4 regions of the Actinomadura rugatobispora genome follow, and region 3 is predicted to be linked to each of the others. Evidence: riboswitches for the same ligand, from Rfam matches in the RefSeq annotation. Region 3 holds a riboswitch; each other region holds the start of a gene.
The links. Region 3 has a riboswitch for cobalamin ahead of ACZ466_RS48335 (ABC transporter substrate-binding protein). Riboswitches for the same ligand answer to the same signal wherever they lie in the genome.
Positions count from the first base shown of each region.

Region 1: linked by a shared signal. The riboswitch ahead of metE (5-methyltetrahydropteroyltriglutamate--homocysteine S-methyltransferase) and the one ahead of ACZ466_RS48335 (ABC transporter substrate-binding protein) in region 3 are both predicted to bind cobalamin.
Region 2: linked by a shared signal. The riboswitch ahead of cobN (cobaltochelatase subunit CobN) and the one ahead of ACZ466_RS48335 (ABC transporter substrate-binding protein) in region 3 are both predicted to bind cobalamin.
Region 4: linked by a shared signal. The riboswitch ahead of ACZ466_RS32735 (CbtB domain-containing protein) and the one ahead of ACZ466_RS48335 (ABC transporter substrate-binding protein) in region 3 are both predicted to bind cobalamin.

Region 1 is NZ_AP029191.1:393,305-400,891, forward strand. It holds gene ACZ466_RS01530 (PaaI family thioesterase) at 1-347, shown strand, start outside; gene ACZ466_RS01535 (helix-turn-helix domain-containing protein) at 371-946, opposite strand; gene metE (5-methyltetrahydropteroyltriglutamate--homocysteine S-methyltransferase) at 1,038-3,323, opposite strand; cobalamin riboswitch at 3,434-3,660, opposite strand; gene ACZ466_RS01545 (hypothetical protein) at 3,760-4,263, shown strand; gene ACZ466_RS01550 (hypothetical protein) at 4,287-4,883, shown strand; gene ACZ466_RS01555 (Fpg/Nei family DNA glycosylase) at 4,928-5,704, shown strand; gene ACZ466_RS01560 (nuclear transport factor 2 family protein) at 5,772-6,209, shown strand; gene ACZ466_RS01565 (enoyl-CoA hydratase/isomerase family protein) at 6,220-7,263, opposite strand; gene ACZ466_RS01570 (CoA transferase) at 7,321-7,587, shown strand, end outside.
Region 2 is NZ_AP029191.1:2,065,898-2,073,484, reverse strand. It holds gene ACZ466_RS08645 (tetratricopeptide repeat protein) at 1-940, opposite strand, end outside; gene ACZ466_RS08640 (serine/threonine-protein kinase) at 900-1,880, opposite strand; gene ACZ466_RS08635 (general stress protein) at 2,144-2,623, opposite strand; gene ACZ466_RS08630 (Asp23/Gls24 family envelope stress response protein) at 2,743-3,642, shown strand; cobalamin riboswitch at 3,671-3,842, shown strand; gene cobN (cobaltochelatase subunit CobN) at 3,880-7,548, shown strand; gene ACZ466_RS08620 (cytidine deaminase) at 7,553-7,587, opposite strand, start outside.
Region 3 is NZ_AP029191.1:10,816,876-10,824,462, forward strand. It holds gene ACZ466_RS48320 (ABC transporter ATP-binding protein) at 1-1,005, opposite strand, end outside; gene ACZ466_RS48325 (ABC transporter permease) at 1,002-1,811, opposite strand; gene ACZ466_RS48330 (ABC transporter permease) at 1,816-2,754, opposite strand; gene ACZ466_RS48335 (ABC transporter substrate-binding protein) at 2,756-4,321, opposite strand; cobalamin riboswitch at 4,366-4,538, opposite strand; cobalamin riboswitch at 4,600-4,798, shown strand; gene ACZ466_RS48340 (ABC transporter substrate-binding protein) at 4,883-5,851, shown strand; gene ACZ466_RS48345 (FecCD family ABC transporter permease) at 5,848-6,936, shown strand; gene ACZ466_RS48350 (ABC transporter ATP-binding protein) at 6,906-7,587, shown strand, end outside.
Region 4 is NZ_AP029191.1:7,318,342-7,325,928, reverse strand. It holds gene ACZ466_RS32740 (AAA family ATPase) at 1-2,115, opposite strand, end outside; cobalamin riboswitch at 2,418-2,602, shown strand; gene ACZ466_RS32735 (CbtB domain-containing protein) at 2,634-2,873, shown strand; gene ACZ466_RS32730 (CbtA family protein) at 2,890-3,663, shown strand; gene ACZ466_RS32725 ((2Fe-2S)-binding protein) at 3,823-4,536, opposite strand; gene serA (phosphoglycerate dehydrogenase) at 4,974-6,563, opposite strand; gene ACZ466_RS32715 (thymidylate synthase family protein) at 6,988-7,587, opposite strand, start outside.

The DNA of each region.
Region 1 (7,587 bases), 2.0 Mb from region 3:
TCGGCGGTTTCGAGCAGCACCCCACCGATCCGCTGCACGTCGGCTTCACCGTCGACGGGCCCAAGATGAACGCGCGCGGCTTCCTGCACGGCGGCGCGATCGCCGCGATCGGCGACGTGGCGATCGGGCGGGCCCTGGCCACCCGCAGCGATCCCCCGGTCCCGCTGATCACCGTCAACCTGTCGTGCGACCTGCTCGGCACCGCGCGGGAGGGGGAATGGGTCGACGTCACCATCTCCCCCACGCGTGCGGGACGCAGGCTGCGCGCCGGGACCGCGACGTTCGCGACCACCCGCGTCATCGCCACGGTCACCGCGCTCTTCCTGCCGTCCGCCGCCCCGGCGTGACCGGCGCGCGCCGCCCGCCCGGCTCAGGCGGGACGGGCGCGCACGTGGGCCCGCTCGCCCTGGCTGCCGAAGAGGATGAGCAGCTCGACCGGCCCGGCGTCCGCGGCGCCCATCCAGTGCGGGACGTGGGTGTCGAACTCCGCCGCCTCCCCCGGCTTCATGACCAGTTCCCGGTCGCCGAGAACGAGGCGGAGCCGGCCGTCGAGGACGTAGAGCCACTCGTAGCCCTCGTGCGTCTTCGGATCGGGCACGGCCGTCCCGTCCTGCCCCGGGATGATCATCTTGTACGCCTGCAGCCCGCCGGCCCGCCGGGTCAGCGGGATGAACGTCCGCCCGTGCCGGCGCACCGGGCTGAAGTGCACCCGCGGATCCCCGGTCTGCGGCGCCCCGACCAGCTCGTCCAGCGCGACCCCGTACACGCGGGCCAGCGGGAGCAGCAGCTCCAGGTTGGGCCGCCGCCGGCCGCTCTCCAGCCGGGACAGCGTGCTCTCGGAGATGCCGGTCAGTTCCGCGACGCGGGCCAGGGTGACGCCGCGCCCGCGGCGGAGCTCCCGCAGGCGCGGCCCCACCGCGGCCAGCACGTCGTCCAGTTCGTCCATGCCTCCAACTTGCCGAACCGGCACGCCCGCTTGCAAGTCCGGGCGTGCCGGTGACCGGCGCCGCCGGGCCCGGGGCCCGGCGGCCCCGGACTCAGAACTTCCGCGGCACGCCCGGCTCCTCCAGCGTCTCCCGGACGCGGCGGGCCGCGGCGACCATGTTGCGCAGGGCCGGCTCCACCTCGCCGTACGCGCGGGTCTTCAGGCCGCAGTCGGGATTGACCCAGAGCCGGTCGGCGTCCACCGCCCGCAGCGCGCGGCGCAGCGCCTCCTCCATCTCCGCCACGCCGGGCACGCGCGGCGAGTGGATGTCGTACACGCCGGGGCCGATGGACTGCCGGTAACCGGCGGTGTTCAGGTCGGCCAGCAGCTCCATGCGGGACCGGGCGGCCTCGACGCTGGCGACGTCGGCGTCCAGCGCGCCGATCGCGTCGATGATCTCGCCGAACTCCGAATAGCACATGTGCGTGTGGATCTGCGTGGACGCGGCGGCGCCGCAGGTGGCCAGCCGGAACGCGCCGACCGCCCAGTCCAGGTAGGCGGCGTGCCCGGCGCGCCGCAGCGGCAGGAGCTCGCGCAGCGCGGGCTCGTCCACCTGGATGACCCGGATGCCGGCGGCCTCCAGGTCGCGGATCTCCTCGCGCAGGGCCAGCGCGACCTGGCGGGCGGTCTCGGCCAGGGGCTGGTCGGTGCGGACGAACGACCAGGCCAGCATGGTGACCGGACCAGTGAGCATGCCCTTGACCGGCCTGGTCGTGCGGGACTGGGCGTAGGTCGTCCACGGGACGGTCATCGGCTCGGGCCTCGACACGTCCCCGAAGAGGATCGGCGGGCGCACGTACCGGCTGCCGTACGACTGGACCCAGCCGTGCACGGTGTGCGCGTAGCCGTCCAGGCGCTCGGCGAAGTACTGCACCATGTCGTTGCGTTCGGGTTCGCCGTGCACGAGGACGTCCAGCCCGATGTCCTCCTGGAGGGCCAGCACCCGGTCGATCTCGGTCCGCATCACGGCCTCGTAGGCCGTGTCGTCGATCCGGCCCGCGCGGTGGTCGGCCCGGGCGCGCCGCACCCCGGCGGTCTGCGGGAACGAGCCGATCGTCGTGGTGGGCAGCGGCGGCAGGTCGAGCTGCGCCCGCCTGCGCTCGGCGTGGTCGCGGCGAGCGGTGCCGTCGCCGAGGGCGTCCAGCCTGGCCCGCACCCGGGCGTTGACGAACTCCCCGTCCGGGGCGGGCCCGGTGAGGTGCCCGGCGATCGCGTCCCGGCCCTCGCGCAGCGCCCTGCCGATGAGGACGACCTCTCCGGCCTTCTGCCGGGCGAACGCCAGCCGCCCGGCCAGCCGCGGGTCCAGGCCGCCGCCGTCCGGGCCGGTCTCGGCGTCGAGGTCGAGGGGGACGTGCATCAGCGAGCAGGAGGTGCTCACCACCAGCTCGGCGGCCAGGCCCAGCAGCGAGGCGCAGCCGGCCATGGCCGCGTTCAGGTCGGCGCGCCACACGTTCCGGCCGTCCACGACCCCGGCGACCAGGGTCTTGGCGCCGATGCCGCCGATGGCGCCCAGCGCCTCCCGGTTGCCCGGCCCGGCGACGAGGTCGAGCCCGATCGCCTCGACCCGGGTGGCCGCCAGCACCGGCAGCGCCTCGCCGATCTCACCGAAGCAGGTGCTCACCAGCAGCCGCGGCCGGGACGGCAGGCCCGCCAGGCGGTCGTAGGCGCGGCGCAGCGCCGCCAGCTCGCCGGGGGTGCGGTCGGCGGCCAGCGCGGGCTCGTCCAGCTGCACCCATTCCGCGCCCGCCCCGGCCAGCCGTTCCAGCAGCTCGGCGTACACCTCCACGAGGGAGTCGAGCAGGTCGAGCGGGCGGAAGCCGTCCGGCGCCCCGGGCTCGGGCTTGGACAGCAGCAGGTAGGTCAGCGGGCCGACCAGCACCGGCCGGGTCTCGATGCCGAGCGCGCGGGCCTCGCCGTACTCGGCGAGCGGCTTGGCCCGCGCGCCGTCGGCCAGGCGGAACCGGGTACCGGGCCCGGCCTCAGGGACGATGTAGTGATAGTTGGTGTCGAACCACTTGGTCATCTCCAGCGGCGCCACGCCCTCGGCTCCGCGCGCCATCGCGAAGTAGGCGTCCAGCCCCCGCAGGTGCCGGAACCGGTCGGGCACCGCGTCCACCATCACGGACGTGTCGAGCATCTGGTCGTACAGCGAGAAGGTGTTGGACGGGATGAGGCCGACCCCCGCCTCGCGCAGCGTCTCCCAGGTCTCGCGGCGCAGGCCCGCCGCCGTCTCGGCGAGTTCCGCGGCGCCGGCGCGGCCCTCCCAGTACGCCTCGGTGGCCTTCTTCAGCTCCCGGCGCCCGCCGATCCTCGGGTAGCCGAGCACGGTCGTGTTCATGGCGTCTCTCCCTCGCGTGCCATCACCGCGGCGACACGGAAGGGCGGAGCGCGGCGGGCGCGCCGCCGCGTCCCGGGCCCTCCCGCGGAGCCACGGACCACCGCGCGCCGGCCGGCGCGCGGGCGGAGGCAGGTCTTCGGACTCACGGGCGCCGCGCCTGCTGTCGCAGTCGCGTCCTACTGGCCGTCGCTTCCCAGGCCGGTGCGGCCCAGTGCCATAGACGGCGGTCGTTCCCGTTCACCGCTGCGGGGCAGTCCCGGATTCCCACCGGGTTCCCTCTTACGACACCCGCCCCGTTCCACCGGGGACGGGTGAACCATCCGCACGGCGGAGTATAGGCGCCGCGTCCGGCGCGGGCCGAAAACGGGTCGTCCCGGTGTGGACGCGGCACCGGTGGGCAGGACCGGCCATACCGGTGGATCCCGAGGGGGGCGCGATGAAGGCGCTGATCAACTCGATGACGGACAACGAGCAGGCCCTGGTCCGCGAGACGGAGCGGGAGCGCCTGGAGGACTTGGGCGAGGACGATCTTCTGGAGGTGCACGACCGTGTCCGGCGTGCCCGCAACAAGCACGTCAAGCAGTACCGGCGGGCCGCCGCGTCCCGTGTCGAGGAGGTCGGCGGACGCGGCGCCGCCCGGCCCGGCAACACCCGCAACGCCCAGAAGGCCGAGGTGTTCGAGGACGCGCTGGCGCGGGTGAGCCGCTACGTGGCCAAGGCGGCCCGGCGCAGCGCCGCCGACCTCAAGGCCGAGCGGCTCCGGAACGCCCGCGCGGGCCGCGACCCCGGCCCCGCCCGGGCCGTCCCGGAGGACACCGCCGGGCGCAGGATGCGATCCCAGACGCACGACCGCGCGCCCTCGCAGCCCGTCCTGCCCAAGCAGCGCGCGTCCAGCAAGGCCATGGGGGCGCGCCGCCAGGCGAGGCGCGACAGCCGCTGATCGTCCGGCACTAGAGTTCCGGCATGGCGACACCCCCGACGACCTTCCGGCGGCACATGGAGCAGGAGACGCTGCGGGCCCTGGAGGAGTTTCCCGGCGACGCGGGGCCGGGGATCTACTGCGTCACCTTCCGGATCGACAGCGTCGACCAGGACGCCCGGTTCCCCTACCTGGCCGTCGGCTACAACACCGAGGCCGAGGTGGCGGCGGTGCTCGCCGCGCCGAACCCGCCCGGCCCGTGGGAGGCGCGCTGGAGCTACGCCTACTTCCCGCCGTCCGGACTGGAGGGCGTCCGCATCGCCGGGCACGATCCCGAGCACGACCCGGCCGGCGCCGAACTGCACCGGCGGGAGGCGGCCGACCAGGGCCTCTGGTACGAGGACGGCGACGACCTGTCCGAGGACGAGCGCGACGGGCGCGATGAGCGGCTCGACCGGCGGTTCCACGAGCTGTGCGTCGATCTGGCCGCGCGGCTCCACTCCGACGGCCGCATCGTCAAGGCCCTGGGGCGCCCGGTGCCGGTGATCCTCTACGACATGTTCGCCCCCGACGAGATGTTCGAGCTCACCGAGGCCGCCAACCCGGCCGAGCTGGTCGCGGACTTCATGACCGGGGCCTGACCCCCGCCCGGGGTTGAACGGCGGCCGGCGGGTACGCCGACCGTATGCCGGAGCTCCCTGACGTGGAGGGATTCCGCCGGGTACTGGACGAGCACGCCGGCGAGCCCATCAGGTCCGTGCGCGTGTACGACACGGGCGTCCTGCGCGGCGTCGGCGAGCGCGGGCTGGGCGACGCCCTGCGCGGGCACCGCTTCGAGCATCCGCGACGGCACGGCAAATGGCTGCTCGCTCCGGCCGAGGGGCCCGTGCTGATGCTGCACTTCGGCATGACAGGCTCGCTGTCCTGGCATCCGGCGGGCGAGGCGAGGCACCCGCACGACCGGGTCGCGTGGCGCCTTGACGACGGCGAGCTGCGCTTCCGCGACATGCGCAAGCTCCAGGGCGTCCACCTCGCGGCCGACCGGGCGCAGGCCCAGCGGACGCTGGACGATCTCGGCCCGGACGCGCTCCAGGTCACGCGGCGGCGCCTCGGGGAGCTGCTGTCGGGCCGGCGCGCGAGGCTCAAGACGGCGCTGACCGACCAGTCCCTCATCGCGGGCCTGGGCAACCTGCTGGCCGACGAGATCTGCTGGCGCGCCCGCGTCAACCCGCTCCGCGGCGCCGCCGACCTGGACGAGAAGGACCTGGACGCGCTGCACCGCGCGATGCGCAAGGTGCTGCGGGACTCCGTGCGGGCCGAGCGGGTCCCGCCGCGCGACACCTGGCTCACCGGCGTCCGGGACGAGCCCGAGGCCCCCTGCCCCCGCTGCGGCACGCCCCTGTCCAGCCGCCGCGTCTCCGGCCGCCGGACCGTCTGGTGCTCCACCTGTCAGCCGTCGTGATCCCCTCCTCGCGGCCCCGGATCGGGCGCGAAGTACACTCGCCGCGGACGATCACTGGGGAGGGCCCGTGGAGACCTGGGAACTGGTGGCGCGCGAGCGCGTCCGCGACACGCTGGCCGCCTACACCCACGCCGGGGACCGGGGCCGGATCGAGGACCTGGCCGCGACGTTCACCGAGGACGGCGTGCTGGAGCTGCGCAGCGGCGAGACCCTGGCCGGACGGGAGGCGATCACGGCGATGCTGTCGGGGGTGGCCGAGCGCGGTTCGGCCCCGAGCCGCGGCGTCCCGGGGATCATCCGGCACTTCGTGGCCAACGTGCGGTTCGAGGAGGTCACCCCGGAGCGGGTCCGGACGGCGGCCTACTTCCTGGTGATGAACGCGCACGGCCCCGACCACTGGGGCCGTTACCGCGACACGCTGGTGCCCGTGGGCGACCGGTGGCTGTTCGAGCACCGGTTCGTCAGCACCGACGGCATGGCCGCCGACTCGGTCATGGCCTCCTGACCGAGCGGCTTCAGCCGTCGACCAGGCCCCAGTGGCGGGCGGTGGCGGCGTCGATCGCCGTGCCCGACAGCGCCAGGTAGAGGGTGCGCCAGCGGCCGGCGCGGCGCGGGATGCTCACCGTCCCGCCCGCTCCCGGGATCAGCCCCATCGCCACCTCCGGCAGCCGGAACGCGGCGTCCGGGGCGGCGACCAGCGTCCCGGCGAACGCGGGGATCTCGATGCCCGCGCCGACGCAGGCGCCGTGGACGCGCACCTCGATCCGGTCGCGCAGCCGGTGGACGAGCCGCCCGGCGCCGCCGCGGGTGCGGATCAGGTGCGCGGTGGCCAGGTCGGGGGTGGTGCCGAACTCGTCCAGGTCGCCGCCCGCGCAGAACGACGGCCCCGCCCCCTCCAGCACGACGCGGGCGATCCCGTCGTCGAGGAGGGCGAGCCGGAGCGCGTCGGTGAGCGCGTCGCGGAGCTGCCGGCCGTAGGCGTTGCGCCGCTCCGGCCGGTTGAGGGTGATGCGGAGCCCGTCGCCGGTCCGTTCGACCAGGACCGGGTCCGGGACGGAGGGCGGCAGCGGGCGCGGGCCGCGCGCGGTGAGCCAGCGCGCGAACTCCGGGCCGCCGAGCAGGGTGGAGTAGGCGTAGGACTCGACGTCCAGCGCGGCCTGGACGGGCAGCAGCGGCGTCGTCCGGAGCACGTCCCGCAGCACCAGGGCGGCCTGCGGGTTGCGCGCCGCCGCCGCGTCCAGCTCGCGGAGCGTCCTTTCGGGGTCGGGCACGGCGACCGTCTCCCGTCCGGCGCCGACGTCCGGGCCGGTGAGGGTGAGGTCGAGGGCGTCCAGGAGTTCGGGAGGGGGCGGGGGCGCGCCGGGGGGCAGCACGCCGATCATGATCCGGTCGGCCTCGCGAGCGTGCCGGGCCGCCCGTCCGGCGAGCTCGCCGTCCGCCGCGCCGTCCAGATCGACGGCGACGAGCGGGACGGGGACGGCGCCGTCCTCGTCGAACAGCGGCCCGCCGGACGCTCCGTCGGCGAGCTCGGCCGGTGAGACGCGCAGGGGTCCGCCCATCGCCGTCCTCCCTTGGTGGTCGCAGGGCTCCGCGGTGGCGGAGTGTATCGTCGGGCCATGCCGACGCAGGTGAGCGGGCCCACGCCAGGCGAGGCCCAGGCCGCGTGGGCCGCCTCCGGCGCGGTAGCGCTGGCCGGCCGGCCGGACGGGCCGCCGCTGGTGCCGCCCGGCCGCGGCGCCGCCGCCGCGCGGGCCCTGGCGGAGCGGTTCGCCGCCCACACCTCCGGCACGGGCCGTGCCGTGCGGCTGGACGGCGCCCGGCTGCTCACCGAGCGCGCCGCCCATCTCGGCCTGCGGCGGCGCGGCGGGGTGTCGGCGGGCGGC
Region 2 (7,587 bases), 3.7 Mb from region 3:
GGGTGTCGGGGTGGTCGGGGCCGAGCACCCGTTCGCGATCTGGGAGGAGTTGGGCAAGCCGGTCGCGTGCGCCTGCCGCATTCCCGGCATCCCCCATACAGCCGGCGAGGTTGTGGCGGGTGTTCAGGGTGTGGGGGTGGTCGGGGCCGAGTACTCGTTCGCGATCGGGGAGGAGTCGGGCGAGCAGGTCGCGTGCGGCCGCCGGATTCCCGGCCGCCCACGTCGAGAGGGCGAGGTTGTGGCGGGTGTTCAGGGTGTCGGGGTGGTCGGGGCCGAGTACTCGTTCGTGATCTGGGAGGAGTCGGGCGTACAGGTCGCGTGCGGCCGCCTCGTCGCCGGCTTCCCTCGTCCAGTGGGCGAGGTCGTCGAGAGTGTTCAGAGTGTGGGGGTGGTCGGGGCCTTGCAGTCGTTCGCGGTCGGTGAGGAGCTGGGCGTGCAGGTCGCGTGCAGCCGCGGCATCACCGGCCTTGCCCGTCCACTTGGCGAGGCCGTGGCGGATGTTGAGGGTGTCGGGGTGGTCGGAGCCCTGCAGTCGTTCGCGATCGGTCAGGAGCCGGGCGAACAGGTCACGTGCAGCCACCGCGTCCCCGGCCTCCCCCGTCCATTGGGCGAGGCCGTGGCGGGTGTACAGAGTGTGGGGGTGGTCTGAGCCCTGCACCCGTTCGCGATCGGTGAGGAGCTGGGCGAACAGGTCGCGTGCGGCCACCGCATCCCCAGCCGCCCCTATCCATTGGGCGAGGTGGTAGCGAGTGTCCAGAGTGTCGGGGTGGTCGCGGCCGAGCACCCGTTCATAGCTCGGGAGCAACTCGATGAGCAGGTCGCGTGCGGCCGCCGCGTCCCCGGCCTCCCCCGTCCATTGGGCGAGGATGTGGCGGGTGTGCAGGGTGTCGGGGTGATCGTCACCCAGTACTCGAACACAGTCGGTCAGCAGATTCTGCAGGGCGGTGACGGCGGTGTCGTAGCGGCCCGCCCGGCCCTCCCTCTCGGCTTGGTCGGCGCGTGCTCGCAGGGCCTCGAGGCGGTCGGGGTGGTGCGGGTCGGTGCGCCGGCGCCACAGGTCGTGCAGGCGGGCGGCCACGGCGGCGGCGTCGGGGGGGCCGCTGGTCGGGCTCCTTGGCCAGCAGCTTCCGCAGGTACTCCTCCAGTTGGGGAGGGGTGTCGGGGCGCAGCGTGCGGGCCGGGGGCGGGGGTGCGGCCAGGTGCTGGGTGACCACCGCGCGGGCGTCGTCGCCGGTGAAGACGTGGCGGCCGGTCAGCAACTGGAACACGGTGGCGCCGAGGGCGTACAGGTCGGCGCGGTGGTCGACGGGCTGCCCCATGATCTGCTCGGGCGCCATGTAGGCCAAGGTGCCGATACTGGCATCGCCGGTCAGGCCGGTGGTGGCGCCGTGCAGCCGGGCGATACCGAAGTCGCAGACCTTCACCGTCCCGTCGCCACTGAGCATGAGGTTGGCGGGCTTGACGTCGCGGTGAACGATCCCGGCGGCGTGCGCGGCGGCCAGGCCCTCGGCGGCCTGCGCCCCGTACTCCAGCACATCCTCGATCGGCAGCCCGCCGGGATGGTCGCGCAGCAGGCTCTTCAGATCACGGCCGTGCAGGAACTCCAGCACCAGATAGGACAGCCCGTCATGCTCGCCGACGTCATGGACGACGGCGATGTTGCGGTGCGCCAGCCGCGCCGCCGCCCGCCCCTCCCGCTCGAACCGGGCCAGCGCCTGCTCCCGGAGGGAGCCGTGCATCAGATGCGGTTGCAGCACCTTGACCGCCACCGGCCGGTCCAGCCGGAGGTCCTCGCCTCGCCACACCTGGCCCATGGCGCCCTCACCCAGCAGCTCGGCCACCCGATACCGGTCCGCCACCACGGCACCCTCAACCAGCAACCCGCAACCTCCGGCCCACATCCGCTGGCAACGGCTCCAAACCGCCAAAGACCCGACCCCAACCTACGGCCCAGGAGCCCAAAAGCCACGACGAGCCGCAAAGTAGGCGGTCAACCGGTTCGAGCCGTGCGGAGAATCGGAACGGTGGTCAGCGGATGGGGACCCGGGAGCAAGCGGACAATCCAACGATCCTGCCCCGGAACCGCAATTCCCCAGGAATTCACAGGTCGGAGGGTGCTCGGCCGTCGTGGGATCGCGTCCGGTCAGTCTTCGCGCCAGGCGAGCTTGATGAGCATGTTCTTGGCGTCCTCGGCGACCTCGGCGTCGGCGACGACGTCGTAGCGGCCGGCGACGATCTGGCTGCGGGAGGTGAAGTCGCGGCGGCCGCCGGTGACGGCGTGGGCGATGAAGCCGAAGACCGCCCCGAAGACGGCGCCGAACAGGACGCCGCCGAGCAGCAGCCCGAACACGTCGCTGTGGTTGGCGGTGAACAGGGTGAGCAGGAGGCCGACCAGTAGGCCGAACCAGGCGCCGCTGCCCGCGCCGGCGAGGGCGGCGCGGCCCTTGGTGAGGCGGCCCAGGACGGTCTCGACCATCTTCAGGTCGGAGCCGATGATCGCCGTTCGTTCGACCGGGAACTTCTCGTCGGACAGGAAGTCGACCGCTCGCTGAGCGCCCTCGTACTTGCCGTAGGACCCGACGACCGGACGGTCGGTCGCGGGAGGGACCGCTTGGGTGGACATGCCGTCCCCCTACCCAGGGATTTCCCGGACGCACCTGTTCGGGCGGTCTTGTCCCTCCTTGATCGTCCAGGCGCGTAGCCTGCGGTCCAGGGCGGCGCGACATCGGGGAGTGACGGGCGTTGGACGCGCAGGAGTTGGAGTCGTACCGGCGGTTCGCCGGGGTCGCGGTGGGCGGGGTGCCGCTGCTGATCGCCTTGGTGGCGGGGTACGTCCCGGTGTGGCGGCGCGGGTTCGCCACCGAGCGGACCGATGAGGTGCGGGGCACCTGGTACGGCGGGATGGTCGGCTTGGCGGTCGTCCTGATCGCGGTGGGCCTGGCCGGGTTCATGCTGCATCTCCAGGCGACGGAGGGCGCCGCGCTCCTGGAGGAGCCGTTCTGGACCGGCCTGCGGGACGGGGCGATCATCGTCGGGGTCGTGCTCGGCGTGCTGATGATCATCCTGCTGTGGGTGCTGCGCAAGATCGTCATGGTGGTGCGAGGAAAGACCCCGTACAGCCCGTTCGAGAAGCTGGGCTCCGGGGAGCTGCGCGGGCGGTTCAAGGAGGAGCGAAACGCGTTGCGGGAGCGGCTGGAGGCCGGGGTTCCCGGCGGGCCCGCGCGGGAGCAGGCGGTCGCGTGCCTGGAGGCGGCCGACACGATCACGAAGGAGCTGGCACCCCGGGCGGTCGCGTACACGGGCGGTTGGCCGGATCATTTCGTGGCGGTCGTGCTGTGCCGGGTGGCGCGGATGGTGCTGGACACCGGCGTCCCCGTGGACGGGAACGTGCCGTTCTGCTGGCTGAACCCCCTGCACGGACCCGCGACCGCGGTGTACGGCCAGGAGGCCCGGCCCCGCCCGCTGTGCGGCGGCTGCCTGGAGGAACTGGGTGCGGACCCCCAGCGCGAGGTGCACCCATTGCATGTGCCGCACCGGGACGGCGGCTGGCAGCCCTACCTGCTCGGGGTGTACTTCGAGGAGCGGCGCGGCCTCGATCATGTGTTCCGGCGCGTCCGGGAGAAGCAGCGGGCCCGCGCCTAGGGGTGCTGACTTCGCATATGGGGCGCGGGCTACGATGGCGGGCGACGGCGGGTGAGGAATCCGGTGTGAATCCGGAGCTGTCCCGCAACTGTGACCGGGGAGTCCTCTCTCGCTCAGGGCCACGGCGGAGACGCTGGAAGGCCGGGGGAGGACGCCGATCCGGGAGCCAGGAGACTCCGTGCCGTCGCCGACCTCTTCACCGAGCCGGGGCGCGGAGACCCCGGGGGAGGCTTGCCGATGATGCGTGCCCTGCTGCTGTCCACGGCCGACACCGAACTTCTCGCCGCGCGGGCGGCGGACGCGGGATATGTGACCGCCAATCCGGTCCGGATCGGGCTCGACGAGCTCGCGGCCCTGGCCGAGGGCGCCGACGTCGCCGTCGTGCGGCTGCTGGGCGGGCGCAAGACCTGGCCGGAGGGCGTGGAGCGGCTGCGCGGGCTGGGCCTGCCGCTGGTGCTGCTGGGCGGGGAGGCCGATCCGGACGCCGAGCTGATGGCGCTGTCGACCGTCCCGGCCGGAGTGGCGGCGGAGGCGCTGGACTACCTGCGCGAGGGCGGTGTCACCAACCTGCGGGAACTGGCCCGTTTCCTCAGCGACACGGTGCTGCTGACGGGTGAGGGGTTCGCGCCGCCGGTTCCGATGCCATCGTACGGTTTGCACGGCGAGCCCAGGGTGGAGCCGGGCCGCCCGACGGTGGGGGTCGTCTTCTACCGGGCGCACGAGCTGTCGGGGAACACGGCCTTCGTGGACGTGCTGTGCGAGCGCATCGAGGCGCGGGGAGCCAACGCGCTGCCGGTCTTCTGCGGGTCGCTGCGGGGTGCGGAGGAGGGGTTGCTGGAGCTGCTGGGACGGGCGGACGCGCTGGTCGCGACCGTCCTGGCCGGGGGCGGCGCGGTCGCGGCGGACGCGTCGGCGGGCGGTGACGAGGACTCCTGGGACGCGGGCGCGCTGGCCGGGCTGGACGTGCCGGTCGTCCAGGGGCTGTGCCTGACCTCCAGCCGGGCGGTGTGGGAGGCGTCGGACGGGGCGCTGACGCCGATGGACGCGGCCATGCAGGTCGCGATTCCCGAGTTCGACGGCCGGTTGATCTCGGTGCCGTTCTCGTTCAAGGAGGAGGGCCCGGACGGCGTTCCCGTGTACGTGGCCGATCCGGGGCGGGCGGACCGGGTGGCGGGGATCGCGGTGCGGCACGCCCGGCTCCGGCACCGGCCGAACGGGGAGAAGCGGGTCGCGGTCGTCCTGTCGTCCTATCCGACCAAGCATTCGCGGGTCGGGAACGCGGTCGGGCTGGACACGCCCGTGTCCGCGGTCGGGCTGCTGCGGGAGATGGCCGCCGCCGGGTACGACCTGGGCGGCGACGACGAGCTGTGGCGCGACCCCGACGACGGCGACCCGCTGATCCACCGGCTGATCGCGGCCGGGGGCCACGACGTGGAGTGGCTCACCGAGGAGCAGTTGAGCCAGGCACCGTCGCGGGTCCGGCTTGAGGACTACCGGTCCTGGTTCGAGGCGCTGCCGGGGCCGCTGCGCGAGGGCGTCCGGGAGCACTGGGGCGAGCCGCCCGGCGAGCTGTACGTGGACGGCGAGGACATCGTGCTCGCCTCGCTGCGGTTCGGGAACGTGATCCTGATGATCCAGCCGCCGCGGGGCTTCGGCGAGAACCCGGTGGCGATCTACCACGACCCCGACCTGCCGCCGTCGCACCACTACCTGGCCGCCTACCGCTGGCTGGACGAGGAGTTCGGCGCGGACGCGGTCGTCCACCTGGGCAAGCACGGCACGCTGGAGTGGCTGCCCGGCAAGGGCCTCGGGCTGTCGGACGGCTGCGCCCCCGACGCCGTCCTCGGCGACCTGCCGCTGATCTACCCGTTCATCGTGAACGACCCCGGGGAGGGCACGCAGGCCAAGCGGCGCGGCCACGCCACCGTCGTCGACCACCTGGTGCCGCCGATGGCGCGCGCCGAGTCGTACGGCGACCTGGCCAAGCTGGAGCAGTTGCTGGACGAGTACGCCACCGTCGCCGACCTCGATCCGGGCAAGCTCCCGGCCGTCCGGGCGCAGATCTGGACGCTGGTGCAGGCCGCCCAGCTGCACCACGACCTGCACCAGGACGAGATGCCGGACGAGTCGCAGTTCGATGACTTCATCCTGCACATCGACGGGTACCTGTGCGAGATCAAGGACGTGCAGATCCGCGACGGCCTGCACATCCTGGGGCGGCGGCCGGTGGACGAGGCGCGCGTCAACCTGGTGCTGGCCGTGTTGCGGGCGGCGCAGGTGTGGGGCGGGGTCGCGGGCGCGATGCCGGGGCTGCGCGCGGTGCTGGCCGCCGAGTTCGGCTTGGACGAGAAGGCGCTGCTGGCCGACCCGGGCCGCCGGGTCGAGGCCGACCTGTCCGCGCTGACCGCCCTCGCCGACGGCCCCGCCCGCACCGCCTCCGACGCCGTCGACCTCCTGGAGCGGCTCGCGCGCACGCTGGTCGAGGGCATGGAGGCCGCGGGCTGGGACGTCGCGGGCGCCAAGACCGTCTGCGACGGCGTGTTCGGGCGGGAGATCCCGGACGTGGTGCGGCTGCTGGAGTTCGGCGCGGCGGAGGTGGTGCCGCGGCTGGACGCCACGTCCGGGGAGATCGGCGCGGTGCTGCACGCGCTCGACGGCGGGTACGTGCCCGCCGGGCCGTCCGGGTCCCCGACCCGGGGCCTGGTGAACGTGCTGCCGACCGGCCGGAACTTCTACTCGGTCGACCCGAAGGCGATCCCGTCCCGCAACTCGTGGGAGGTCGGCGTCGCCCTCGCCGACTCGCTGATCGCCCGGCACCTGGAGGACACCGGGGAGTATCCGTCCAGCGTCGGCCTGACCGTCTGGGGCACCTCCGCGATGCGGACGCAGGGCGACGACATCGCCGAGGTGCTGGCGCTGATCGGCTGCCGCCCGGTCTGGGACGACGCCTCGCGCCGGGTCACCGGGTTCGAGATCGTCCCGGCCGAGGAGCTGGGACGGCCACGGATCGATGTCACCGTCCGCATCTCCGGCTTCTTCCGCGACGCGTTCCCGCACGTCATCGCGCTGATCGACGACGCGATCACGGCCGTCGCCGATCTGGAGGAGCCGCCCGAGGCCAACCACCTGCGGCGGCACGCGGCCGAGGACCACGCCCGGCACGGCGACTGGCGGCGCGCGACGTCCCGGATCTTCGGGTCCAAGCCGGGCGCGTACGGCGCCGGGCTGCTGCCGCTGATCGACGCCCGCAACTGGCGCGACGACTCCGACCTGGCCGAGGTGTACGCGGTGTGGGGCGGCTACGCCTACGGCCGGGGCCTGGACGGGCGCGAGGCCCGCGCCGACATGGAGTCCTCGTTCCGCCGCATCGCGGTCGCGGCCAAGAACCAGGACACCCGCGAGCACGACATCGTCGACTCCGACGACTACTTCCAGTACCACGGCGGCATGGTCGCGATGGTCCGCTCCCTCACCGGGAAGAGCCCCGCCGCCTACGTCGGCGACTCGGCGTTGCCCGACCAGGTGAAGACCCGCACCCTCGCCGAGGAGACGCACCGCGTGTTCCGGGCGCGCGTGGTGAACCCGCGCTGGATCGCGGCGATGCGGCGGCACGGCTACAAGGGCGCGTTCGAACTCGCCGCCACCGTCGACTACCTGTTCGGGTACGACGCGACCGCCGGGGTCGTGGACGACTGGATGTACCAGAGCCTCGCCGAGGAGTACGTCTTCGACGACGAGACCCGGGAGTTCATGGAGCAGTCCAACCCGTGGGCGCTGCGCGGCATCACCGAACGCCTCCTCGAGGCCGCCGAGCGCCGCCTGTGGGCCGAGCCGGACCCGGACGTCCTGAACCGCCTCCGCGCCCAGTACCTGGAACTGGAGGGCGACCTCGAAGCAGAGGACTGACGGGTCACTCGTATACGTAGCCCATGGGCATGAGGTCGC
Region 3 (7,587 bases):
CTGGATCCGGGCCGGCAGCCGGACGCCGTTGTGCGCGAGGCGCCCCGAGCCGGACGGGACGAGTCCGGCGAGGAGGCGGCCGAAGGTGGTCTTGCCCGCGCCGGACGGGCCGATCAGCGCGGTCCTGCTGCCGGGCGGGAACGACATCGTCACCGGTCCCGGCAACGGGGACGTCCCGGTACGGCGGCGTACGGCCACGGCGATCGCCTGGACGCCGTCGCCACGAGCCGCCGCCGGCTCGGCCCCGGCGTTCGGCATGCCGTGGGCTGCCGTGGCGCGTGGTCCGCCCAGCACCTGTGCCGCCGGGCCCTGCCGCACGATGCGGCCTTGTTCCAGCACCGCCACCTGCGCGGCCAGCATCCGCGTGAACGGCAGGTCGTGGCTGAGCAGCAGGATGCCGGTGCCGCCGGCGACCAGGGCGCGCAGGCGGTGGCCGAGGGCGGTGGCGGTGATGGGGTCGAGGCCGCTGGTGGGTTCGTCCAGGACCAGGAGACGGGCGCCGGTGACCAGGGCGGAGGCCAGGGCCGCGCGCTGCTGCTGTCCGCCGGACAGTTGGTGGGGCAGCCGGCGGGCGAGCGCCGGCTCCGGCAGTCCCGCGCTTGCCAGCGCCGCGTCCACGGCCGCCGCGCGGGCCGGCCGCGCGCGGTGCTGGAGCGCGGCGAGTTCGCCGAGAGTGCTTCCTATGCGCCGGATCGGGTCGAGCACGATTTCCGGGTGCTGGGGAAGGTGGCCCGCGGTGCCGGCTCTCAGGGCCCGGCGGCGGGGCTCGGGGAGAGGCAGCAGGTCGGTGCCCTCCAGCAGTACCTGGCCGTCCAGCCGTATGCCTGCGCGGGCGGCGGCGAGCGCCGCCAGTCCCAGGGTGGTCTTTCCGCTGCCGGACGGGCCGACGACCGCGACGACGGAGCCCGCGGACACGGTCAGGTCGATGTCCTGCAGCAGCCGGAGGTCTGTGCCGTGGACGCGCGCCGACAGGCGCTCGATCCGCAGCAGCGGAGTGCCGGTCACGGGATGAGCCTCCTGCGGGCCAGGGCGTGGTCGACGAGCAGGTTGCCGCCCACGCACAGGGACATCAGCAGTGCGGCCGGAACGAGCACGGCGGCGGGCTGGGCGAAGATCGCGTCGCTGTTGCGTTCGATGAGCACGGCCCAGTCCGGCGAGGACGAGGGCAGCCCGAGGCCGAGGAAGTTCGCGGAGGCCAGCAGGTAGAGCACCACCGAGAAGCGCGTGCCTGCGTCGGTCGCGATCGGAGCGGCGACCTCGCGGGCCAGGTGGCGCAGGTGGATGTAGGCCCAGCGATGCCCTTGCATGCGCAGTGCCTCCACGGTCGTGCGGGACGCGGGCGCCAGGGCCGCTCCCCGTACCAGCCGCGCGATGGGCGGGATCTGCAGCAGGCCGGCCGCGGCGACCAGCCAGTACCACTGCCTGCGGTCGGTGGCGGCCAGGGTGACCAGGAGCAGCAGGCCCGGGAAGGCCAGCAGCAGGTCGAGGGTGCGCATGACGGCCTCGTCCACCGGCCGGCGCGACCCGGCGGCCAGCAGGCCGAGCAGGACCCCGGCGGTGTAACCGAGCAGCAGCGCCCCCGCCGTGGTGCCCAGCACGGAGACCCCGCCGCGCAGCACCAAGGCCAGCATGTCCCGCCCCAGCACGTCGGTGCCCAGCGGATGGCCCCCGCCGGGCGGAAGGGAGGGCGAAGCCGCGGCGCCGGACAGGGGCGCGTCCACCGGGCCCGCCACCAGCGGCCCGGCCAGCGCCACCAGGATCGGGAACCCCAGCAGCACCCCTTCCAGCACGCCCCGGAGGCGGGCGGTCATGCCGTCACCTCCCTGCGCGGCGCCAGCCGGTGGACACCAGATCGGCCGCCAGGTGAACCGCGACCGCGGTCCCGGCGAACAGCAGCGCGTAGGTCTGCACCAGCGGCGCGTCCCGGTTCTGCACGGCCTCGACGAAGCCGGTCCCCAAGCCCTGGACGCCGAACAGGGACTCCACCAGCAGGGCCCCGCCCAGCAGCCCCTCCACGCAGCGGGCGAACTGCTGGACGGCCGGGCCGAGCGCGTTGGGGACCACATGGCGCAGCACCACGGTCCGCTCGCGCTGGCCCAGCAGCCTCAGGTGCTCGGCCACGGGCCCGTCCCGCTGGGCGGCGATCCCGGCGCGTATCTGCCGCGCCAGGTCGCACAGGTGGCGGGCGGCGAGCACCGTCACCGGCAGCACCAGCACGGAAGGGTGCGCGAGCAGCGCCGCCCCCTCCAGCCCGACGGCGGTGGCGGGCAGCAGCCCCGCGGCCAGGGAGAACGAGGCGACCAGCAGCAGTCCCAGGACGAACTCCGGCACCGAATGCAGCAGCACCGCGACCGCGTTGAGCACCCGGTCGAGCCGCGTGCCCTCGCGCAGGCCCGTGACGACGCCCAGCAGCGGCGCCAGCACGATCACGGCGGCCAGCGCCGGCAGGCCCAGCACCGCCGAGTCCAGCACGCGGCGCCCGATCTCCTCCTTCACCGGGACGCCGGTCATCAGAGACCTGCCCGGGTCGCCGGCGAACAGCGCGCCCAGCCACTGCCCGAACCGCTGCCAGGCGGGCTCGTCCAGTCCGAGCCCCTCGCGGAGCGCGGCGACCTGCTCCGGCGTGCCGTGCTCGCCCCGCAGGACGTCGGCGGTGTCACCCGGCAGCAGCGTGCCGAGCGCGAAGACCGCGACCAGCACCGCCAGGCACTGCGCCACCGCGAGCAGGCACCTGCCGGCGGCGTAGCGGCGCACCTCAGCCGAGGGCGACCCGGTCGAACCGGGCCCAGTCGCCGGAGTTGGGCGGGGCCGCGCGCAGCCCGCGCACCGACGCGGAGATCGCGTCGTTGGCGTCGGAGAACGCCCACACCAGCAGGCCGGACTCGTCCCGGGCGATCCGCTGGGCCCGGGCGAGCAGGTCCTGCCGCCGCTTCTCGTCGCGGGTGGTGCGCGCCCGTTCGAGGAGGTCGTCGAAGCGTCCGGAACGGAACCCGGTCATGTTCCGCGCGGCCCCGCCGCGCATGCGCTGCTCCAGGAAGTCGGAGAGCGGCAGCGTCGAGGTGGTGTTGAACGCCGCCACACCGCGCTTCTTGATCTCGCTGAAGTAGGTGGTGGCGGCGAGCGCGCGCGGCGTGATCCGCAATCCGACCTCGCCGAGCTGCCGGGCGATCAGGCTGGCCGCAGGCTCCCACGCCGCGTCGACCGCGCTGGTCTCCAGCGTGACGGCCAGGCCCTCCGCGCCCGCCTCGCGCACGAGTTCCCTGGCGCGATCCACATCGCGTGCGCGCTGGGGGAGGTCGGGCGGATAGCCGCGCAGACCCTTCCCGAACAGGTCGTTGCCGACTTCGCCGTGACCGGCCAGCGCGATCCGTACGAGCGCCTCCCGGTCGATGCCCAGCGCCACGGCCTGGACCAGCCGGGGATCGGAGAAGGGGGCGCGCTCGGTGCGCAGCAGGATCTGCTGCGCCGTGGCCCGCGGAACGGTCAGCAGACGCGTCGACCGCCGTCCATTCAGGCGGTTCACCGAGGCCCCCGACAGGTCCGCCGCGTACTGCACCTGCCCGGACAGCAGCGCGTTGACCCGCGTGGACTCCTCGTTGGCGGGCACGATCTCCAGCTCGGCGATGGACGGCGCGCCCGCCCAGTGCCCCTCCCAGCGCCTGAACAGCGCGGGCCCGCCCGGAGTGAACGAGACGTACCGGAAGGGACCCGAGCCGACCGGTGCGCGGAAGCCGGTGGCGCCCTCCGGGACGATCTCCGTGCCGGGGCCGGCGAACGCCGTGGGGAACGTGAAGTCGGGCCGCTCGAGCGCCAGCGTCAGCGTGCGTTCCCCGGTAGCGCGGCTGGCACCGAAGTCGATCGCCGACAGCAGTTGCTGGGAGGGCGAACCGGTCTCCGGGGCGGCCGCCCGCCGGTAGCTGTAGAGCACGTCCCTGGCGGTGACGGGACGGCCGTCGTGGAACCGCGCCCGCCTCAGCCGGATGTGCCAGCGCGTTCCCGAGGCATCGCTCTCCCAGGACTCGGCCAGGCGCTCACGGACCGACATGTCGTCGTTGTAGGTGCCGAGCGTGTCGAACAGCGCCTTCGCCCGGACCTGGTCGACGAAGTTGGGCGCGACGTGGGGATCGAGGGTCTCCTGCGAACCGCCGGCCGCGAACGCGGCGCGGAAGCGGTTCGTGCCGCCGCCGTCGCCGTTCCCGCCGCAGCCGGTGAGCAGCGCGGGGGACAGGAGCGCCGCTCCGCTCCCGGCCAGCAGGGTGCGCCTGCCGACCGCCCGCCCCCCTCGCCCTTCGCCGGCCCGTTCAGGGGCATGACCGTTCATCGGATCCTTCCCGGGGGTGTCCTCGCCCCCTTCCGGCGGACCGGCGACGGGTCAGTCTCCTGGCTCCCGGATCGTCGCTGGCCCCCGGCCTTCCCACCCGCTCACGCGGGCAGTGGCGTGCGAGGGGGTTCGCTCCCCGGTCACAGTGGCGGGACCGCGCCGGAATCACACCGGCTTCCTGGTCCCCGTCGCCTTTGCGCTGACATTAGACCAGTCGCGCCAATCGGTGCCGTGGAGAGGGTCCCCGCGGCGGTTCCGGTACTTGTCGTTATTGCGACTGTTGTGCAGGTGCCGCATGTGCCACCATGTGCGGTGTAGGCGACGGCGGAACGAGGAAGCCGGTGCGAATCCGGCGCGGTCCCGCCACTGTGATCGGCGAGCGGATCCCGAACCACGCCACTGCCCGCGCCCGCGGGTGGGAAGGCCGGGACGAGCTTCGACCCGAGAGCCAGGAGACTCACGCGGTCGCCTCCTCGAAGGACCTGGGGCGGATCTCCCCAGAGAGGAGAGGGCGACATGCCCATGGGCTCGTCAGGCCCGGCAGCGTGCCGGGTGCCACCGGTGCTGGCATCGCTGCTGTGCGCGGTGCTGCTGGTGGCGGGGTGCGGCGGCGGTACGGAGCGCGCCGGCGGCGCCCGGGGCGGCGCGGTGCCGTCCGGTTTCCCGGTCACGGTGGCCAACTGCGGGGTGACGACGACCTATCAGCGGCCTCCGCAGCGGGCGGTGTCGCTGAACCAGCACGCGACCGAGGTGATGCTGGCACTCGGGCTGGAGAAGTCGATGGTCGGCACCGGCTACCTCGACGACAAGGTTCTACCGGAGTTCCAGGCCGCCTACGACCGGGTGAAGGTGATCTCTGAGGAGTACCCCTCGTTCGAGGCGCTGCTGTCGGCCGAGCCCGATTTCGTCTACGGCGGGTGGGCGAGCACGTTCGAGGAGAAGGAGGGCCGGGGCCGCGCGGTCCTGAAGAAGGCCGGGATCGACACCCATCTCAACATCGAGGAGTGCCCCAAGGGGCCGGTGACCACGGCCACGGTCGAGGAGGAGATCCGGACCGTCGCCAGGATCTTCGGCGTGCCGGACCGGGCCGAGCGGCGGATCGCCTCGCTGCGCACCGTCCTGTCGGGGGTCGAGGGCAGGCTGTCGGGCGCGGCCCCGGTCAAGGTCGCGGTCTACGACAGCGGCGACAAGACCGTGTTCACCGCGGGCGGGGCGGGGATCGGCGACGAGATGATCCGGCTGGCGGGCGGCGCCAACCTGTTCTCCGACGTGAAGAAGGCGTACGGCGACGTCTCCTTCGAGCAGTTCGCCGAGCGGGCGCCCGAGGTCGTGCTCATCTACGACTACGGCGACCGGTCCGCCGAGGACAAGAAGAGGTTCCTGCTGAGCAACCCGGCCCTCAAGGACGTCCCGGCGATCAGGAACAGGCGGTTCGCGGTGCTGCCGCTGTCGTCCACGGTGACCGGTGTGCGGGTGGCGGCCGCGGTCGAGTCGCTGGCCCGGCAGCTGCACCCGGACCGCTTCGCGTGACCGGCGTCGCCGACCGGCCCGCGACCGGGAGCGTTGCGGGCACGGCGGCCGTGCGACGCCGAGCCCGCGTCCCGTTTCCGCTGGTGCTGGCGCTGCTGGCGGCGCTGGTGCTGGTCGCGGCCACGGCGGGGATCGCGGCCGGGTCGGTGCGGGTGCCGCCCGGACAGGTCTGGGGGATCCTGCTGCACCGGCTGCATCCGGTGCTGGCCGAGCCGGTCTGGTCGCCGGTCCGCGAGACGATCGTGCTGGACGTGCGGCTGCCCCGGGTGCTGCTGTGCGGCGTGGTCGGCGCCGGGCTGTCGGTGTGCGGGACGGCGCTGCAGGCCCTGGTGCGCAATCCGCTGGCCGACCCGATGCTGCTGGGGGTCTCCTCCGGTGCCACGGTCGGCGCGGTGCTCGTGGTGGTGTTCCACCTGACCTGGTTCGGGATGTTCTCGCTGCCGCTGGCCGCCTTCGGCGGGGCCCTGCTCGCGCTGATCCTGGTGTATTCGCTGGCCCGGTCCGGGGGCCGGATGACCACGGTGCGCCTGGTGCTGGCGGGCGTGGCCACCGCCGAGGTGCTGTACGCCGTCGCCAGCTACCTGGTCATCACCTCAGACGATCCGCGCGCCGCCGAGTCCGCGCTGCGCTGGATGCTCGGCGGGCTGGCCGGCACCACGTGGACGGTGCTGTGGATCCCCGCGACCGTGGTCCTGGCGGGCACGGCGGTCCTGGTCGGGCTGTCGCGCCCGCTGAACCTGCTGCTGGCCGGGGAGGAGGCCGCCGCCGCCCTGGGCCTGGACGTGCACCGCTTCCGCGCGGCGCTGTTCGTGCTGGTCGCCCTCATGATCGGGACGATGGTGGCGGTCAGCGGCTCGATCGGTTTCGTCGGCCTGATCATGCCGCACGTGGTGCGGTTGCTGGTCGGCGCCGACCACCGCCGCGCCCTGCCCGCCGCCGCGCTGCTGGGCGCGGCCTTCCTGATCGCCGCCGACCTGGCCGCGCGGACCCTGGCCGCCCCCGAGGAGATCCCGGTCGGCATCCTCACCGCCCTGGTCGGCGGCCCCTTCTTCCTTTGGCTGATGAGACGGAGGGCGGCACGGTGAACGGCCCCGGACCGTCCCGCCTGCGGGCCGAGGAGGTGTCGGTCGTCGCCGGCGGGCGGACACTGGTGGACGCGGTCTCCCTCGACGTGGCGCCGGGAGAGGTCGTCGCGCTCGTCGGGCCCAACGGCGCGGGGAAGAGCACGCTGCTGCGCACCTTCTACCGCGCGCTGCGCCCCACCTCGGGCCGGGTCCTCCTGGACGGCGACGACATCTGGCGGATGCCCGGCAAGCACCTGGCCAGGCGCCTGGCCGCCGTCCTGCAAGAAGCCCCCGGCGACTTCGAGCTGACGGTGTACGACGTCGTGGCGATGGGCCGCTCCCCGCACAAACGCGCCTTCCAGGGAGATGACGCCGGCGACCGCGACATCATCACCGGCTCGCTGGCCGAACTGGAGGCCGCGCACCTGGTGGACGCGCCCTTCGAGCGGCTGTCGGGCGGCGAGAAGCAGCGCGTCCTCATCGCCCGCGCCCTCGCCCAGCGCACCGGGACCCTCGTCCTCGACGAGCCGACCAACCACCTGGACCTGCGGCACCAGATCGACGCGCTCCACCTCGTCCGCCGCCTCGGCGTCACCGCGGTCATCGCGCTGCACGACCTCAACCTCGCCGCCGCCTTCTGCGACCGGCTCCACGTCCTGCACGGCGGACGCC
Region 4 (7,587 bases), 3.5 Mb from region 3:
CAGGGCGAACATCGCGTAGGGGCGCAGGGTCCGCTCCTCGAAGCGGGTGGCGGCGTCCAGGGCGATGGCGGCGGCGCCCGCGACGTCGCCGGAGGCGGCGCGGATCCAGGCGCGGCCGAGGTCGGCGCGGAAGTGGAAGATGCGCCCGCCGGGGATGCGGCGGCGCTGGGCCTTGCGCACGGCCGTGGTCGCGGTGGCGGCGTCCCCGGCGACGGACGCGGCGTAGGCGAGCATCTCGTGGCCGTGGCCGGACAGCGCCCAGAGCGCCCCGGTGCCGTGGGAGACGGCCTCGTGGGCCCAGCGGACGGCGCGCCGTATGTCGCCGCGCAGCAGGCACCACTCGACGCGCAGGGTGCGGGAGGTCGTGGCGGCGACGGGCGAGAGGTGCTCCTCGGTGAACAGGCGTTCGCCGTAGGCGATGTAGGAGTCGGCGGCGGCCAGGTCGCCGGCCCAGAGGGAGGCTGCGGCGCGGGCGTCGCTGTAGGTCGCCACGAGGCTGGGCATGTGCTCCAGCCATTCGGCCGAGGCGTCCAAAGCCTCGTCGGCCATGGCGACGGCCTCGTCGAACCGGCCGGTGAACACGAGCCGGAGGGCCTCGGCGCCGCCGGCCAGACCGGCGGCCTCGGGCGGGACGCCCGTGGCGGCGCGCAGTTCGGCGAGCTGCGGCTCCGCCTCGGCGAACCGGGCCGAGTAGACCCGGCCGACGGCCTGGTACGCCTGGATCTGCTGCCGTAAGGCCGGGGCGGTGGCGTGCGCGGCGGCGTCGTCCAGCAGGGCCTCGGCCCGCTCCTGCTCGCCCAGGCCCATGCTGAGGTTGAACGAGCGCATGCAGGTCACGCCGGTGCGGGTGGCCTCGTCCATCGGCTCGGCGGCGACCCTGGACAGCTGGGCCTCGACCTCGTCGTGCCGGCCCGCCAGCAGCAGGACGGGAGCGATCCGGACGGTCGCGGCGGCGTCCACGCCGGCGGCCAGCGCGGACCGTCCGCAGCGCAGGGCCAGGTCCATGTCGTGCAGCATGAACGCCTGGCCGCAGGCCGCGAGGAGCAGATCAGGCCCGGCGGGGGCGCCGGCGTCCAGGTGCCAGAGGGCGACGCGCAGCAGGTCGCCGTGCCGGCGCATCCCGGTGCCCTCCAGCGTCCGGGCGAGCGCGGTGAGGCGGTCGCGGACCCGTCCGGGGCCCGCGGCGGCCCGTGCGACCTCGCCGTACAGGGGGTGCGCGGTCCTGACCTCCAGGCGGCGCCCGGTGGCGGAGGAGGCGACCAGACTGCGGGTCTCGGCCCGTTCCACCGCGTCCTCGGAGGTCAGCTCGGCCAGCGTCGCTGCGCCGATCGGCTCGCCGAGCGCCACGTACTCCAGGACCTCGCGCTCGGCCTCGCCGGCGGCGGCCAGCCGTGTCTCGATCAGCCCGCGCAGCCGGGGGCTCAGCGGCAGATCGCCGTCCCAGTGCCAGACGCCGCGGGTCTGGGCGAGGCGTCCCTCGGCCAGCCCGGACAGCACCAGCTCGTGCAGGAACAGCAGGTTGCCCCGGGTGCTGTGGTAGAGCCGCCGGGCGGTGGGGGTGCCGAGCTGCCCGCCGAGCGCGGCCTCCACAACGGCCTGGCTCTCCAGCTTCGTCAGCGGCACCAGGTCGAGGCGCCGGGCCAGGTCGTCCTTCCACAGGGCGGTGACGGGGTCGGGGGCGGCGGCGCCGGTCCGCACGGTGGCCAGCACCCGGGCCTCCCGGTGCAGGACGAGATGGTGCACCAGGGCGGCCGAGGTGGGATCGAGCAGGTGGGCGTCGTCGACCGCGACCAGCAGCGGGGCCGGTTCGGCGAGGCCGCGCAGCGCCTCGGTGGCCCAGCGCAGGGGGTTGACGACGGTCGTCGCGACGTCCTCGACCGGCAGCAGGTGCCCGAAGGCGCCGAACGGGATGCCGGTGTTGGCGCTGGTGCCGCCGGTCCGCACGACCGTGAACCGGTCGGGTTCGAGCCGTTCCAGGGCCTCGTTCACCAGGCGGGTCTTGCCGACCCCCGCGTCCCCCGCGACCACCACGCCCCGCGTGGCCCGCGCGTTCAGCAGGGAGCCCACCTCGTCGAGCGTCGACGCACGGCCGGTGAACGGCCAGGAGGTACGCACACCAGGATCGTACGTCGCCGTGCCGGAGCCCCCGCGGCGAATTGAGTAAGGGCTACTCATGTGGCCCGCCTCCCGTTGTTGGACCCTCGATATAGGGAGCTTTTCCCGGACGGCATGCCAGCCCTTCCGGGACGGGCGACCTGTACGCCCCGGCGGCGGCCGGCCGAAACACACCGCCGCCGGCTTAGGAGGGGGCATCGTCCGTATCTCCAGCGGGGGGAGATACGAACGGTGTCCCCTCTTTCACGTCGTGCATGCACCGGCGTGGCGAGCCGGAGACTTGACGCGGAGCCCGGTCAAAGGGGACCCTCAGGGCGACAAGTTCACATATGAGGCGACGGTGCGCAGGAACCTGGTGCGATTCCAGGACGGTCCCGCCACTGTGACCAGGGAGCCTCTCCCGCACGCGACCACGGCCCGCCGGCTGGAAGGTCGGGAGAGGCGATGATCTGGGAGTCAGGAGACTGACCCGTCGTCCTCCCGTACCGGGGCGAGTGCACCCCGTGAGGAGATCCCCAATGGCCCAGCCCGCCGTTCCCCCGACGCAGGCCGCCGCGCCGTCTCCGGCCGCCCTTCCCGTCCCGCACCGCGTGCCCGTCCGCGAGATCCTGCCCTGGGCGGTGTTCGCGCTGGTCCTGGGCGCCGCGCTGCTCTACTTCGTCGGCGCCGAGCAGGGCGCCACCTCCCTCGTCGGCGGTACCTGGGTGCACGAGTTCACCCACGACGGCCGTCATCTGCTCGGCTTCCCCTGCCACTGAGGCGGGGGACCCGTTGATGATGAGGTCCCTGCTGGTCCGCGGCATGATCGTCGGTCTGGTCGCGGCGGCGGCCGGGCTGCTGATCGCCTGGATCTACGGCGAGCCCCAGGTGGCGAACGCGATCGCGTTCGAGGAGTCCCAGGCGGCCGCCGAGCACGCCGCGCACGGCGCCGGGCACGGCGGCCACGCGGAGGAGGAGGTGGTGAGCCGGACGGTCCAGCAGACCATCGGGCTGATCACCGCCATGGCGTTCTACGGGGCGGCGGTCGGCGGCCTGTTCTCCATCGCGTTCGCCTTCGCCCTCGGGCGGATCGGGACGGCGGGCGCCCGCGCCACGTCCGGCCTGGTGGCGCTGCTGGGGTTCACGGCGGTCGTGCTGGTGCCGTTCCTGAAGTACCCGCCCACTCCCCCGGCGGTCGGGAACCCCGACACCATCGGGGGGCGCACGGCGCTGTACTTCGGCATGGTGGCGCTGGGCGTGCTGGCCACGGTCGCCGCGGTGATCGTGTTCGGCCGGCTGGCGCCGCGGCTGGGCTCGTGGAACGCCGCGATCGCCTCGACGGCCGGATTCGCGCTGGTGGTGGCAGTGGTGTTCCGGCTGACGCCGCGTCCCGACGCGGTGGCCGAGGGCTTCCCCGCGGCGGTCCTGTGGGACTTCCGGCTCGCCTCGCTGGGCGTGCAGGTGGTGCTGTGGGCGACGCTGGGGCTGCTGTTCGGCGCCCTCACCGAGCGGGCGTTCCGGCGGAGCGCGCCGTCCCGGGCGGAGGGCGAGCCCGTCCCGGCGGCCTAGGCCCTGTCTCGACGTGGCCCCAGGCACCGCGCGAGCGCGTTACCTGGGCGGTGAGGCGATGCCGGAGGCGAGCGTCACCGGCCAGATCGCGAAGCGATGCCGCGCTCGCCAAAGGCCCGGTAAGGGGCGAGCCGCCAGGCGAGCCCCGTAGGCCGGGACTCAGGAACACAGCGCGCAGTCGCCGCACATCTCGCCGCCGGGCGGCACCCGGTAGTAGAGGCAGCAGCTGCGCCGGACGAAGCCGCGCCGGTCGAAGGTTCCCGTGCCCTTGAGGGGTTCGTGCGCGAACAGCTCGTGGAGGAGGGAGCGCACCGGCGCGGCCAGCCCGGCGTCAAGGGTTCCGGCGCGCAGCGTCCCGGCGAGGGCGGAGGCGGCGTTGCCCCACAGGAGGCCGTCGGCGAGCCGGACGAACCCGAGCATGGTGGCGCGGAGCGGGCGCAGCTGCCGCTCGACGACCTCGCGGTGGACCAGCGCGGCCCCCTCGGCCGGGGTCGCGGCCCGGTGGCCGGACGGGTCGGCCAGCCACAGCGCGATCGGCGCGCCGGGCGCCCAGCGCCAGTGCAGGCCGGACAGGTCCGGGACGATCCCGCGCGCCGCGGCCGCGACCATCGGCGACCAGAGCCGCGAGGCGAGGCCCTGGAAGAGGATCGAGGCGGCGACCCGCCGCTCGGCGGTGCCGAGCCGGTCCGCGTAGGCGCCGGTGAGCTCGAGCAGCCGAGCGGTGTCGAGCTCGGGCAGCGGCCGCCAGGTCGGGTCGGCCTCTTCGGCGGGATCGGTGGTGATCTCGAAGAACGGGCCGAGCGCCGCGGCGCCGGCCAGCGCGGAGGCGACCTCGCGGGCTCCGGCCCGTTCCACGGTGGGTTCCGCCGTCATGTCCCCATGATCGCACCAGGGCGCGCTGACACGGGGCGCGGGGACACGCGGGTCAGCCGGCGGGACGGCCGCCGTTGTCGCGGCGGTCCAGCGCGGTCTGCAGCGCCCGCGCGGCCTCCTCGTCGGCGTCGTCGGGCGTGGCGGACAGGGGGTGGGAGTTCAGGGTGCGCATGGAAAGGCTCCGTAGCTTCACGGGAAAAGAGCGGCGATGGATCACAGGGCTTACGGCCAGTGCCGGACTCCGCGACGGGGTTGGCCCGCCTATCGGGCCCCGTCGCGGCGGCGAAGGATCACTACGAAGTGCCGCATCTCGCTTTCACGGTACCCGCCGTCCCCGGCACTGTCCTGACCCGTGGCCGAACTTCTCACATGCCGAGACGACGACGCCGTGACCCCGGCGAGCGGGATCACGGCGGCGGACGAGGTGCCCGATCGGATCAGCCGTCCAGGTCGACGCGGCGGCCGGTGTCGGCGCCGATCTCGTTCTTGATCACGTCGAGCAGCTGGACCGGGATGCCGGAGTCGACGGTCAGCGCGATCAGCGCCCGGCCGCCCTTGGTGTCCCGGCCGACCTGCATGCTGGCGATGTTGACCCCGGCGTCGCCGAGCAGCCGCCCGACCACCCCGACGATGCCGGGACGGTCGGAGTAGACGAAGAAGGCCATGTGCTCGGTCGGCACCAGCTCCATCTGGTAGCCGTTGACCTCGATGATCCGCTCGGTGTGCTTGGGGCCGGTGAGCGTGCCGGACACCGACACCACCGAGCCGTCGGTCATCGTGCCGCGCACCTGGACCACGTTGCGCCAGTCGGGGCTGTCGTCGGAGGTGGTGAGGGTGACCTCGACGCCGCGGTCGCGGGCCAGCAGCGGGGCGTTGACGAACGTCACCGCCTCCTCGATCACGTCCACGAACACGCCCTTGAGCGCGGCCAGCTCCAGCACCTTGACGTCGTGCTCGGCGATCTCGCCGCGGACCACCACGTCCAGCCGCACCGGCACGCCGCCGGCCAGCGCGGTGAAGATCCGGCCCAGCTTCTCGGCCAGCGGCAGGCCGGGCTTGACGTCCTCGGCGACCGCGCCGCCCTGGACGTTGACCGCGTCCGGCACGAACTCGCCGGACAGCGCCAGCTTCACCGAGCGGGCGACCTGGGTGCCGGCCTTCTCCTGCGCCTCGTGCGTGCTGGCGCCCAGGTGCGGGGTGACCACCACGTTGTCGTGGTGGAACAGCGGGCTCTCGGTGCACGGCTCGGTGCGGAACACGTCGATGCCGGCCCCGGCCACCCGGCCGTCCTTGAGCGCCAGCTCCAGGGCCTCCTCGTCGACGATCCCGCCGCGGGCGGCGTTGACGATGCGCACGCTGGGCTTGACCCGGTGCAGCTCGCGGTCGCCGATCAGCCCCAGGGTCTCGGGCGTCTTGGGCAGGTGGACGGTGATGAAGTCGCTCTCGGCCAGCAGCTCGTCGAGCGTGACCAGCTTCACGCCGAGCTGGGCGGCGCGGGCGGCCTGCACGTACGGGTCGAAGGCGATCACGTTCATGTCGAAGGAGGCCAGCCGCTGCGCGACCAGCACGCCGATCCGGCCGAGGCCGAGCACGCCGACGGTCTTGCCCTGCAGCTCGACGCCGGTGTACTTGGAGCGCTTCCACTCGCCCTGCTTGAGCGCGGCGTGGCCCTGTGGCACGTTCCGCGCGATCGCCAGCAGCAGCGCGATCGCGTGCTCGGCGGCGGTGACGATGTTGGAGGTGGGCGCGTTGACGACCATGACGCCGGCCTTGGTGGCGGCCTCGACGTCGACGTTGTCGAGCCCGACCCCCGCGCGCGCGACCACGCGCAGCTTGCGGGCGGCCTGGAACACCTCCGCGGTGACCTTGGTGGCGCTCCGCACGATCAGCGCGTCGACGTCGGCGACGGCGGGCAGCAGCGCCGCCTTGTCGGCGCCGTCGACCTGGCGGACCTCGAAGTCGGATTCGAGGACGGCGATGCCGGCCGGGGAGAGTTCTTCTGCGACGAGGACGACAGGCTTGCTCAAGGAACGGTCCTTCGGGACGTGGATGTGCAGAGGTGGGAAAAGCTGTGGGTGCGGGGAAAGTCGCGAGTCACCACGGTGTGCCCTCGGCTCGTTCCCGAGTCTATCCCCCGTCGGCGGCGCCCCTCGCGAACCGGGCGACACGCACCGGAACACACCATTTGTCCCGGCCAGCGCACTGGTCCCCCCGGTCATGCCCCGCCGCCCCGTACGGCCCAGAAGCGCCCCGAACCGTCCCGCGCGCACCGGTCCGCCGCCGCGTCCGCCCAGGTCGGAGGGGGCGGTCCGGGCGGGGCCGCATCCGGCCGGGGCCGCGTCCGGACGGCGGCGCCGCCCGCCGGCGTCCCGAACCGGCCTTTCCGGGCGGCGGGACCCGCTCCGGGGCGCCCGCGGGGAGGCGGATCTCACACCCCGCCGGCCGGCGGGGTCAAGCCGCGTTGGGCTCCGGGAGAGCCGTCAGGATGCCCGCCACGCGGTCGGCGTCGGCGACTTTGATGTGCGGGACGTCGACGAAGACCCGCAGCGGCCCCGACGGGAGCCCGAGCTCCTCGGCCACCTGCAGCTGGACGCCGCGCAGCGGGATGTAGGCCAGGTAGCCGTGGGAGACGTCCTGCGACCGGAACATCGCCGTCATGATCAGCCGGTAGCCGCGGATCCGGAACGACAGCGCGACCAGCCGCGGCACGGATCCGGCCGGTTCGCCGGGGACGACCAGGGAGATCCACGCGCTGGTGGTCCACGGCCGCGCCCGCAGCAGCTCGGTGACCCAGCGCAGCTGGTCGACGCCGTTCCGGTCGCGCATCCGCGCCCGGTGCTCCGGAACGCGGCGGTCCGGGCGGGTGCCGCCGCGGGTGCGCTCGTGCGCGCGGCCGACCAGCCGGTCGCGGTCGCCGTGCTCGCGCAGCAGCGGATCCTCCCAGCTCAGCGAGGCGATCTCGAACAGGGCCGGGGGTCCCTCGATGATCGGCCCGAGCTCCTCCATGCCGGCCTCACCCGCCGACCAGACGTGCCGGAGCAGCGCGATCCA